One region of the Brenneria nigrifluens DSM 30175 genome, then DNA from elsewhere that is predicted to be linked to it. Evidence: predicted binding sites of a transcription regulator. Region 1 holds the regulator's gene; each other region holds the start of a gene.
The links. The regulator PurR, encoded in region 1, represses purine synthesis genes. The targets are predictions, from matches to a motif close to CANGCAAACGTTTGCNTG.
Positions count from the first base shown of each region.

Region 2: purL (phosphoribosylformylglycinamidine synthase) is a predicted target of PurR. The motif match lies at 1,432-1,449, and genes of this name have one in related genera.
Region 3: purE (5-(carboxyamino)imidazole ribonucleotide mutase) is a predicted target of PurR. The motif match lies at 1,479-1,496, and genes of this name have one in related genera.
Region 4: EH206_RS22260 (nucleobase:cation symporter-2 family protein) is a predicted target of PurR. The motif match lies at 1,462-1,479, and genes of this name have one in related genera.

Region 1 is NZ_CP034036.1:2,459,356-2,462,495, forward strand. Features, by position in the region: gene EH206_RS11520 (C40 family peptidase) at 1-676, shown strand, start outside; gene cydH (cytochrome bd-I oxidase subunit CydH) at 773-862, opposite strand; gene purR (HTH-type transcriptional repressor PurR) at 1,231-2,247, shown strand; gene cfa (cyclopropane fatty acyl phospholipid synthase) at 2,860-3,140, shown strand, end outside.
Region 2 is NZ_CP034036.1:1,267,060-1,270,199, reverse strand. Features, by position in the region: gene purL (phosphoribosylformylglycinamidine synthase) at 1-1,333, opposite strand, end outside; gene mltF (membrane-bound lytic murein transglycosylase MltF) at 1,651-3,140, shown strand, end outside.
Region 3 is NZ_CP034036.1:1,399,045-1,402,184, reverse strand. Features, by position in the region: gene ppiB (peptidylprolyl isomerase B) at 205-699, shown strand; gene lpxH (UDP-2,3-diacylglucosamine diphosphatase) at 710-1,432, shown strand; gene purE (5-(carboxyamino)imidazole ribonucleotide mutase) at 1,598-2,107, shown strand; gene purK (5-(carboxyamino)imidazole ribonucleotide synthase) at 2,104-3,140, shown strand, end outside.
Region 4 is NZ_CP034036.1:4,735,951-4,739,090, forward strand. Features, by position in the region: gene recG (ATP-dependent DNA helicase RecG) at 1-1,373, shown strand, start outside; gene EH206_RS22260 (nucleobase:cation symporter-2 family protein) at 1,532-2,923, shown strand; gene EH206_RS22265 (AsmA family protein) at 3,084-3,140, shown strand, end outside.

The DNA of each region.
Region 1 (3,140 bases):
TTTGGCGCCGCAAAAGAGTAAAAAAACGGCTACCGTCAAAGTCATTGCAACCGCCGATAACGCTAAAACCCCCCGCTCCACCAGACATAAACGGCAGCAGGCGCCGTCAAGAACGACGGGCAGTACGCCGGCGCTGGTTAAAAAAAACCTCAAAAAATTGCCGCCGGAAACCCGCCACAGGCTTTACTCCGCCCATTCCAAAACCAAAGCCGCGCGGCAAGACAAAACGGGAAAAGGATTGACGCTAAGCGAAGCGCATAAAAAACGCTTTCAACATGCCAAATTAACGGCGATGAATAAGCTGATGGGCCAGATGGGTAAACCTTATCGCTGGGGAGGGGCATCGCCGTTCACCGGCTTTGACTGCAGCGGTCTGGTTTATTACGCCTATAAAGACGTGGTCAAAATCGCTATCCCGCGCACGGCGAATGAAATGTACCACCTGCGCGATGCGGCGCCGATTAGCAAAAACGAGCTGGAAAGCGGCGATCTGGTGTTCTTCCGCATCAACAATCGCGGCGCGGCCGATCACGTTGGGGTTTATCTGGGAAACGGAAAATTCATTCAGTCGCCGCGTAGCGGCGCGGATATTCGTATTAGTAAACTGAGCGAAGATTACTGGCGGGAGCACTATGTCGGCGCACGCCGCGTGGTCACTCCCCAGACCGTTCGTTAACCGGCTAGGGGCCAACGCCTGCGCGGAGAGAATGCGGACAGGTTTTACGCTTTAAACCTGTCCGTGAAGATAAAAAAGAGACTCGGCCCAGGGCCGTTAATTCAGTACGGCGGCAAAGCTGAATATCAAGATCATCGCCAGCGCGCCGATGGTAGCCAGCAACGATATTTTCAGGTCAGTATCCATAGGCGTCTCCTTTTTCGCGCACACCAATTATCAAAAGAAAGTATCGACCGTCCAAACTTCAGGGTAAAACTGCGTATTGCGATTGACAGTCTTTCATAGTTTGAGAAAAAAATCTCATACCGGCGTCTCGCTAATAGTATAAATTACCGCTTCCACTTTAGTGGCAAATCGGACAAAATCCGCTGTCTGACGACAGGCCGCGTATGGGTGTATCGGTCGAAAAACGCCAGCCTTGCCCCTTCAGGTGTAACATTCGGCATTCTCCTTCTGAAACCCTGTTTTTATCTGGAAAGAGAACATTAAACGCAGGCAAACGATTAACAATATACTTACGACTGTAAGTAAGTCGCTTCAGGAGTCATTTTTACATGGCAACGATCAAAGATGTGGCAAAACGTGCTGGCGTTTCTACCACAACCGTATCGCACGTGATCAACAAAACACGTTTCGTCGCCGAAGAGACCAGGGCCGCCGTCAGGACGGCAATCAAGGAATTACACTATTCACCCAGTGCCGTCGCCCGCAGCCTTAAGGTCAATCACACCAAAACCATTGGTTTGCTGGCGACCTCAAGCGAAGCTCCCTACTTTGCTGAAATCATTGAAGCCGTCGAAAACAGCTGTTACGCCAAAGGTTACACGCTGATTTTGTGTAACTCACATAACAATCTCGATAAACAGCGCGCCTATCTTTCCATGCTGGCCCAAAAACGCGTCGATGGATTGCTGGTTATGTGCGCCGAATACCCGCCTGAATTGCTCAGCATGCTGAAAGACTATCGCAACATTCCGATGGTGGTCATGGACTGGGGGCAGGCCCACAGCGATTTTACCGATACCATTATTGATAACGCCTTTGAGGGCGGCTATATGGCGGGCCGCTACCTTATAGAGCGCGGCCATCGGGATATCGGCGCCATTCCCGGCATTCAGGAACGGAATACCGGCAGCGGGCGCTATCTTGGATTTTTAAAAGCGCTGAACGACGCCAATATTCAGATTCATGATGAATGGATCGTGCAGGGAGATTTCGAGCCTGAATCCGGCTATAAGGCGATGCATCAGATTCTGGCGCAAAAACACCGGCCGACGGCGGTGTTCTGCGGCGGAGATATTATGGCTATGGGGGCAATCTGCGCCGCCGATGAGCTGGGGCTGCGCGTTCCCCAGGATATTTCGGTCATCGGATACGACAATATCCGCCATTCCCGCTTTTTCACCCCGGCGCTGACCACCATCCATCAGCCTAAAGAACGGCTGGGGCAATCGGCTTTCGCCATGTTGCTGGACCGCATCACCAGCAAGAGGGAAGACGCACAGACCATTGAGGTACACCCCGCCCTTATCGAACGCCGTTCCGTGGCCGACGGCCCATTCCGCGATTAACGACGTTACTCCTGAGAACGGAAACGCGCGCCACGCCAACAATGCTTCGGCCAATTTATACTTGTACCTTGGCCGAAGCAGTCATAAACTGAACAGCAGTTTTTAGCACGACAATCATAATTTTTACCCTAAATAATTCGAGTTGCAGGAAGGCGGCAAGGGAAGGACAAATTCGTCGGGAACGAATTTGACCAGCTAACGGCTGGCCTGCGGTGAGAGACAGGATGTCTCTCATTTAATCCCGATGAGCTTACTCAAGTAAGTGATTCGGGTGACTGACAAATCTGCCTGGAGCAGATTTGAACGCTGCTTGCAGCGGCCCCAACGGGGTGAGGCCCAGGGAGGGGCCGAGTAATGCAGCCAACGCATCTGCAGCTTGAAGTATGACGGGTATATATTTAATTCACTATCCTTTGAGCGTTAAGCGCATAGGGAGTTTGCGTATTTATCTTAGGATGAGTGCCTCTACGTGTTTGCGTACCGGCTTTTTTCTCTTCATTTTCCTCTGATATTCGGAGAGTAGACGATGGGTGATCCCACCGATACCGATTGGTAATAATTGTCTATGCTTTCCTTGCGGGTGTTTCGCGAGCAGCAAGGTAGGGAGAAATTATGAGTTCATCATGTGTAGAGGATGTCGAGGAACTGGGCCGTCATCATACGTCATGGTCCCGGATTGTGCGTGAAATGCTGGACATGGCCGATGTAAAAATCAACGGTTCCCGCCCTTTTGATATCAAGGTCAAGAATCCTGATTTTTTTAAACGCGTATTGCGTGAAGGATCATTGGGATTGGGTGAAAGTTATATGGATGGCTGGTGGGAATGTGAGCGGCTGGACGTTTTTTTTCATCGCATACTACGCGCCGGACTGGATGAAAAAATACCTCAGCA
Region 2 (3,140 bases), 1.2 Mb from region 1:
CGATATTCATCGACGGACCGCCCAGCACGATCAGCTTGGCGCCGACGCTGATTTCGCCTTTTTGCACATGGTCGGCGCGGATATTGCCAAGACCGCCGGCCAGCATGATGGGCTTGTGATAACCGCGCAGTTCGGTGCCGTTATGGCTGTCGACCCGCTCTTCATAGGTGCGGAAATAGCCGGTCAGCGCGGGACGGCCGAATTCATTGTTAAACGCCGCGCCGCCCAGCGGGCCGTCTGTCATGATATCCAGCGCGCTGACGATGCGCTCGGGTTTGCCGAAGTCCTCTTCCCACGGCTGTTCGAAACCGGGGATACGCAGGTTTGATACGGAGAATCCGACCAGGCCCGCCTTGGGTTTGGAGCCGCGTCCGGTTGCGCCTTCATCGCGAATTTCGCCGCCGGAGCCGGTTGCCGCTCCCGGCCAGGGTGAAATCGCCGTCGGGTGGTTGTGGGTTTCCACTTTCATCAGGATATGCGCCTCTTCCTGATGGTAATCATAATTGCCCTGGGTATCGGCGTAGAAACGCCCGACGGCGGAGCCTTCCATCACCGCCGCGTTATCCTTATAGGCGGATAACACGTGCTGCGGCGTGTGGCTAAAGGTGTTCTTAATCATCTTGAACAGCGATTTCGGCTGTGCCACGCCGTCGATCACCCAGTCGGCGTTGAAAATTTTATGCCGGCAATGCTCGGAGTTCGCCTGGGCGAACATATACAGTTCGATATCCGTCGGGTTGCGGTCCAGCCTGGTAAACGCATCCAACAGGTAATCTATTTCATCTTCCGCCAGTGCCAGTCCCAGGCGGACATTCGCTTCCTCCAGCGCCTGACGGCCCTGTATGAGGATCTCGACGCGTTTTAACGGCGCGGGCTGGTGATGAGAGAAAAGTTTTTCAGCCTGCCGCATCTCATCGAAAACGCTTTCCATCATCCGATCGTGCAGCAACGCCCCCAGTTGCCGCCACTGTTCATCGTTCAGCGTCGGCGCATGAATATAGAAAGCCAGGCCGCGCTCCAGCCGCAAGACCTTATTCAGCCCGCAGTTATGCGCAATGTCGGTGGCTTTAGAGGACCACGGCGAGATGGTGCCGGGGCGAGGAGTAACCAGCAGCAGGCGGCCCTGCGGTTCGTGTTCGGCGAGAGAAGGACCATATTTCAGCAAACGCGCCAGTTTGGCCTGCTCATCATTGTTCAGCGGGGCGCTGACATCGGCGAAATGCACGTATTCGGCATAGATATCACCGATCGGCAAAAAGTGCTCTTTGCAGCGGACAAGCAGTTTATTAACACGAAAAGCCGACAAAGCAGGTGAACCACGCAGTATTTCCATAATCTAAAGTTCTCTCGTCTTCGATGCACTGACCGGCGTGCAGTCATTGGGCGCTACAAGGGGGGAAACGCGCGCCATTATAGTGAATCCTTTCCGCGGACGAAACCGTTTGCGCGGTTATTGTTGCACATCGCATCCCGGCATAGGTTAATCATTAACCAAATCAATAAAAGTTGCACGCCGGCGCTTTGTTAAGCAAAATGCCCCGACTCTGGGACTTTCGTATAAAAAATCGCCTGGAGCGATTTTCAACGTCGCTTGCGACGGCCCGTAGGGCGAGTCTCATGGATGAGACGAGTAAAAAATCGCCGGGAACGATGGCTACAGACAAAGAGGCTGGCAAGCCGCAGAGAGACAATTATTTGAAGCGTTTAAAATTAAACTATTTTTTCATCGGGGTTATCACGCTGCTGCTGGCGTTGGCCTTATGGCCCAATATCCCCTGGCGCAGCAGTCAGGACGATCAGCTCAGACAGATCCTCTCGCGCGGCGAGTTGCGGATCAGCACCATCGACTCGCCGCTGACTTACTACCTCAGTAAAGGCGCCCCGGCAGGTCTCGATTATGAACTGGCAAAACGTTTCGCCGACTATCTCGGCGTCAAGCTGGTGGTTTCGTCGCGCAAAAATCTTGACGATCTGTTTGACGACCTGGATGACGACGATGCGGATATACTGGCCGCCGGATTAATCTACAATCATGAGCGCCTGGAGCGTTACCGCGCCGGACCGACCTATTATTCGGTCTCGCAACAGCTGGTGTATCGCCTGGGGAACGCCCGTCCCAAAACGCTGGAAAAATTAACCGGCCGCCTGGCCGTAACCGCCGGATCTGCGCACGCCGCCACGCTGCGCGATCTGAAAACCGAAAAATATCCGCCGTTAAACTGGGAGTCGGTTTCCGAGCTTACCACCCAGGAGTTGCTGAAAGCGGTGGTTGACGGCAAACTCGACTATACGCTGGGGGATTCCGTCACCATCGGTTTAATGCAGCGTATTCATCCGCAGCTCGCCGTGGCGTTCGATCTCAGCGATGAAGAGCCGGTCACCTGGTATATGCGGCGCTCTAATGACGATAGCCTGACGGCGGCGTTACTGGATTTTTTCAGCCGCATCGTTGAAGACGGCACCCTCGCCCGGCTGGAGGAGAAATACCTGGGCCATGTGGGCGAGTTTGATTACGTCGACACCACCACTTTCCTGCGCGCCATTGATGAAACCCTGCCCGATTTCCAGCCGTTGTTTGAAAAATATGCGACGGAGATCGACTGGAAACTGCTGGCCGCCATCGCCTATCAGGAGTCGCACTGGAATCCGCAGGCCACCTCGCCGACCGGCGTTCGCGGGCTGATGATGCTCACCCGCAACACCGCGGAAAGTCTGAATGTAACCGACCGTCTCGACCCGGAACAGAGCATTCGCGGCGGCGCGCAATATATGTCGCATATGATGCAAAAAATGCCCGATACCATTCCCGACGATGAAAAGATCTGGTTCGCGCTGGCGGCCTACAATATGGGGTACGCCCATTTGCTGGACGCCCGCAAACTGACCGCCAAACAGCAAGGCGACCCGGATAGCTGGGTCGATGTGAAAATACGCCTGCCGATGCTCAGCCAGAAGCGTTACTACACGCAGACGACTTACGGCTATGCGCGCGGACAGCAAGCCTACAGCTATGTGGAAAACATTCGTCGTTATATGGTGAGTCTTGAAGGGTATTTGCTGGAGAAAGAGGCCAGGGCGAAACTGCGGCTGTTGTCGGCGCAGGCTTATCCGGCCGTTGCGCCGGATAAAGTGCCGGATTA
Region 3 (3,140 bases), 1.1 Mb from region 1:
AAATAAACTAACTAAATATATTATGTTTAATCAGTTTATTTGTACAATCGCAATATTCGGCGCTGAATGACCGCGCTCCCCCCAGGTTATGCGCCAGCCTGTACTGACTCGGCAAGCCAGTTATGTTATAAGAGCGCTCTTGATTGTTCACCGCATGTTGTGAGCGTCGTTGTTCATTACCAAGGCTATGTAGGGCTCATTACTATGATCACGTTTCATACCAACCACGGCGATATCGTCATTAATACTTTCGCCGACAAAGCGCCGGTTACCGTGGAAAACTTTCTGAATTACTGCCGCAGCGGTTTTTACGACAACACCATTTTTCACCGTGTTATCAATGGGTTTATGATCCAGGGCGGCGGTTTCGCTCCCGGCATGCAACAGAAGGAAACCCAGGCCGCGATTAAAAACGAAGCCAACAACGGCTTGAAAAACACCCGCGGCACGCTGGCGATGGCGCGCACCAACGATCCGCACTCCGCCACCGCGCAGTTCTTTATCAACGTGGTCGACAACGACTTTCTGAACTTCCGTTCAGAGCGTGCGGACGGCTGGGGCTACTGCGTATTCGCCGAAGTGGCTGAAGGTTTGGACGTGGTGGATAAAATCAAAGGCGTGGCAACCGGCCACAGCGGTATGCACCAGGACGTTCCCAAGGAAGACGTGGTGATCACCGGCGTTACCGTCAGCGAGTAACTGCCGCAGCATGGCGACACTATTTATTGCCGATCTGCATTTAAACATTTATCAACCGGCGATCACCGCCGGTTTTCTGCGTTTTTTACGCCATGAAGCGGTAAATGCGGATGCGCTTTATATTCTGGGCGATCTGTTTGACGCCTGGATCGGCGATGACGATCCGCAGCCGCTGCACGCGACGGTCGCCGACGCCTTGAGGACATTACATCAACAAGGCGTTCCCTGTTATTTCGTGCACGGCAACCGGGACTTTCTGCTCGGCAGGCGCTTCGCCAGGCGCAGCGGCTTAACGCTACTGCCGGCGGAAAATGTGCTGGATCTGTACGGCCGGCGGATACTTATTTTGCACGGCGACACGCTGTGCACCGACGACCGCGCCTATCAGAAATTTCGCCGCCGGGTGCATAATCCGCTGATCCAGCGTCTTTTCCTGCTGTTGCCTTTACGCCTGCGCCTGCGCATCGCGGAAAAAATGCGCTCGGCCAGTCAGCATGCCAACCGGCATAAATCGCAGCAGATTATGGATGTCAATCCGCAACAGGTTATCGCCCGGCTGCAACACTATCAGGTCAACGCCATGATCCACGGCCACACCCATCGTCCGGCCGTTCATCAGATCGTCGCCGGTCATTTCAGCGCGCAGCGCGCGGTGCTGGGCGCCTGGCATAACGAAGGATCGATGATTAAAGTGACGGAGCATGATATCGAACTGATTTTTTTCCCTTTCTGATCCCTTTTTACCCCCGCGACTTGCCGCCGCCGCTGTTTTTCGGGGGTACGCAACCGTTTTCCTCACTTTGCAGTCGTGATATGCTCTACGCCCTCAACGCCAGCGCACCCACTATCTGGCGGATGCCGCACCACCACCATGTAACATCACAGGAGCTTTACAGGCATGTCATCCAACGTTGCCCCGGCTAAAATCGCCATCGTCATGGGTTCAAAGAGTGACTGGGCCACCATGCAATTTGCCTCGGAAATTCTCACTACGCTGGCTATTCCTTTTCATGTGGAAATTGTCTCCGCCCATCGAACGCCGGATAAGCTGTTCAGCTTCGCCGAGCAGGCCGCACGCAACGGTTTTGAGGTGATTATCGCCGGCGCGGGCGGCGCGGCCCACCTGCCGGGCATGCTGGCGGCTAAAACGCTGGTGCCGGTATTGGGCGTGCCGGTGCAGAGCGCCGCGCTGAGCGGTATCGACAGCCTTTACTCCATCGTACAGATGCCGCGCGGCGTGCCGGTCGGCACCCTGGCCATCGGCAAAGCGGGAGCGGCCAATGCCGCGCTGCTGGCGGCGCAGATTCTGGCGTTACATGACGGCGCAATCGCCACGCGCCTGGCTGACTGGCGGCAGAGCCAGACCGATGAAGTGTTATCCCACCCCGATCCGCGGGAGGAAGCATGAAACCGGTCTGCGTATTAGGCGATGGTCAGTTGGGAAGAATGCTGCGCCAGGCCGGCGAGCCGCTGGGGATCGCGGTTTACCCGGTTGGGCTGGATGCGGAGCCGGAATCGGTGCCTTTCCACAACAGCGTCATTACCGCTGAAATCGAGCGCTGGCCTGAAACGGCGCTTACGCGTGAGCTGGCGGCGCATACCGCCTTCGTCAACCGTGATATTTTCCCACGTCTGGCCGACAGGCTGACGCAAAAACAGCTGCTGGACGAGCTGAATCTGGCCACCGCCCCCTGGCAACTGCTTGCCGCCAAGGAAGAGTGGCCGCAGGTTTTTAACCGGCTTGGCGAGCTCGCCATCGTCAAACGCCGCGTCGGCGGTTACGACGGCCGCGGGCAGTGGCGCCTGCGGACCGGCGAGCAGCACGGGTTACCGGCGGACTGCTATGGCGCATGCATCGTTGAACGGGGCATCAATTTTTCCGGTGAGGTGTCGCTGGTCGGCGCGCGCAACGCGCGCGGGGAGTGCGTTTTTTATCCGCTGACGCATAATCTGCATCAGGACGGCATTCTGCGCGCCAGCGTCGCCCTGCCCCGGCCGGCGCCGCAGTTGCAGCAACAGGCGGAACGGATGCTCTCCGCCATCATGGACGAACTGGGTTACGTTGGCGTGATGGCGATGGAATGTTTTATTGTCGGCGATCGTCTGCTGATTAATGAACTCGCGCCGCGCGTACACAACAGCGGCCACTGGACGCAAAACGGCGCCTCTATCAGCCAGTTTGAACTGCACCTGCGGGCGATTCTGGATCTGCCGATGCCGGCGCCGGTGGTTAGCGATGCCTCGGTGATGGTCAATCTGATTGGCACCGACGTCAATACCGACTGGCTATCGCTGCCGCTGGTTCATTTGCACTGGTATGAAAAAGAGGTGCGCCCGGGGCGGAAAGTCGGTCATCTGAATTTGCCCGCCCAGGATACCGCTCAACTGCGGCAAAGCCTGCAATCACTGTCCGCCATGCTGACGGATGAATACCACAGCGC
Region 4 (3,140 bases), 2.3 Mb from region 1:
TGGCGGTGCGCGCCGGCGCGCAAAGCTACCGCGCCCTGCCGTTAGCGGCCAATGACGCCCTGAAACGGCGTTTGCTGTCGGCGCTGCCTTTCTCGCCGACGCGGGCGCAGCAGCGGGTTGCGGGTGAAATTGAAGCCGATATGGCCAAAAATTTCCCCATGATGCGCCTGGTGCAGGGAGACGTCGGCTCAGGAAAAACGCTGGTCGCCGCGCTGGCGGCGCTGCGGGCGATCGCCAACGGCAAACAGGTGGCGCTGATGGCGCCGACGGAGCTGCTGGCGGAACAGCATGCGCATAATTTTCGCCAGTGGTTTGAACCGCTGGGTATCGCAGTCGGCTGGCTGGCCGGCAAGCAGAAAGGAAAAGCGCGGGAGGCGCAGCAGGACGCCATCGCCGGCGGCCGGGTAGCGATGGTGGTCGGCACCCACGCCATCTTCCAGCAGCAGGTAAAATTCAACGGGCTGGCGCTGGTGATTATTGACGAACAGCACCGCTTCGGCGTGCATCAGCGTCTGGCGCTGTGGGAAAAAGGCGAAGAGCAGGGATTTCACCCGCACCAGCTGATTATGACCGCCACCCCCATCCCGCGCACGCTGGCGATGACCGCCTACGCCGATCTGGATACCTCGGTGATCGACGAACTGCCGCCGGGCAGAACGCCGGTCACCACCGTCGCCATCCCGGACTCGCGCCGCAATGACGTCATCCAACGGGTCGACAACGCCTGCCGGCAGGAAGGTCGGCAGGCCTATTGGGTGTGTACGCTGATTGAAGAGTCCGATCTGCTGGAAGCACAGGCCGCCGAAGCGACCTGTCAGGAGCTGCAAGCGGCGCTGCCCGACATCAGCGTCGGATTAGTCCATGGGCGGATGAAGGCGCAGGAAAAACAAGCCGTCATGCAGGCGTTTAAACAGGGCGATCTGCAACTGCTGGTGGCGACAACGGTGATTGAAGTGGGGGTCGACGTGCCGAACGCCAGCCTGATGATTATCGAAAACCCCGAACGGCTGGGGCTGGCGCAGCTTCACCAGCTGCGCGGACGAGTGGGACGCGGCGCGGTGGCCTCTCACTGCGTACTGCTTTATAAAACGCCGCTCAGCAAAACGGCGCAAAAACGGCTTCAGGTACTGCGCGACAGCAACGACGGTTTTGTTATCGCCCAGCGCGATTTGGAAATCCGCGGACCGGGCGAGCTATTGGGAACGCGCCAGACGGGCAATGCGGAATTCAAAGTCGCCGATCTCCTGCGCGATCAGGCGCTGATCCCTCAGGTACAGCGCGTTGCCCGCCATCTCCACCAACGTTATCCCGACCATGCCAAGGCGTTGATTGAACGCTGGCTGCCGGAGCGCACCCGCTATACCAATGCCTGACGATGGGGTCCTGAGCGCCAAATCCGGCCCGTGATCGCTTTGAATCATCCGTTGCCGCCAACCAGACAATTTCATATCGGCGGCGCATTTAGCAAACGTTTGCTTTTGCAAAAGAGATGATTACAATGCCCTCTTTGTCGTTTCAGGAACGCCATATTATGACCGACGCCACCACGGAAACCCCGCAAACAGAGATACCCGCCGCGCCCAAGCGCAGTGAATTAATCTATCGTCTGGAAGACAGGCCGCCGCTGGCGCAAACCCTGTTTGCCGCCAGCCAGCATCTGCTGGCGATGTTTGTCGCGGTGATCACCCCCGCGCTATTGATCTGCCAGGCGCTGGGTTTACCGGCGCAAGATACGCAACATATCATCAGCATGTCGCTGTTTGCCTCCGGCCTGGCCTCTATTCTGCAAATCAAAACCTGGGGACCGGTGGGGTCGGGGCTGCTGTCCATTCAGGGCACCAGCTTTAACTTCGTCACGCCGTTGATCATGGGCGGTCTGGCGCTGAAAAACGGCGGCGCGGACGTTCCCACCATGATGGCGGCGCTGTTCGGCACCTTGATGGTCGCCTCCTTTACCGAAATCATCCTGTCGCGCTTTCTGCATCTGGCCCGCCGGATTATCACGCCGCTGGTATCGGGGATTGTGGTGATGATCATCGGCCTGTCGCTGATTCAGGTCGGCCTGACCTCCATCGGCGGCGGCTATGCGGCGATGAACAACAACACCTTCGGCGCGCCGAAAAACCTGTTGCTGGCCGGCATCGTGCTGTTGGTTATTATCCTGCTTAACCGCCAGCGCAACCCATACCTGCGCGTGGCCTCCCTGGTGATCGCCATGGCGGTCGGCTATCTCGGCGCCTGGCTGATGGATATGCTGCCGGGCGGCGCCCCGACCGAACAGGACACCTTCATCATGGTGCCGACGCCGCTCTATTACGGTCTGGGCTTTGACTGGAATCTGTTGATCCCGCTGATGCTGGTGTTTATGGTGACGTCGCTGGAAACCATCGGCGATATCACCGCGACCTCCGACGTATCGGAGCAGCCGGTCAGCGGGCCGCTGTATATGAAACGGCTGAAAGGCGGCGTGCTGGCCAACGGCCTGAACTCCTGTCTGTCCGCCGTATTCAATACCTTTCCCAACTCCTGTTTCGGGCAGAATAACGGCGTTATCCAGCTTACCGGCGTCGCCAGCCGCTACGTCGGCTTTGTGGTGGCGCTGATGCTGATTGTTCTGGGGCTGTTCCCGGCGGTCAGCGGCTTTGTGCAGCATATTCCGGAGCCGGTGCTGGGCGGCGCCACCATCGTTATGTTCGGCACCATCGCCGCCTCCGGCGTGCGCATCGTGTCGCGTGAACCGCTGAACCGGCGCGCCATCATGATTATCGCGCTCTCGCTGGCCGTGGGGCTGGGCGTTTCGCAGCAACCGCTGATTCTGCAATTTGCGCCGGACTGGATGAAAACCCTGCTCTCTTCCGGCATCGCCGCCGGCGGTATTACGGCGATTGTGCTGAATCTGGTTTTCCCCCACGACGAAAAATAATTTGTATCCGCGTCAATAATTTCTGTTAACCGTTGATAAAAGCGACCGACGATGCAACACCGGTCGCTTTTTACTGTCTGTAACTGCATTATCTGTTGAGCCTTAAAGGTAATTGCGGCATAAAAACAGTTATCCCTGACGACAGGCATGGACTGACACGATGAGATTTATCGGGAAATTATTGTTGACCCTACTGCTGCTGGCATTGTTGGCGCTG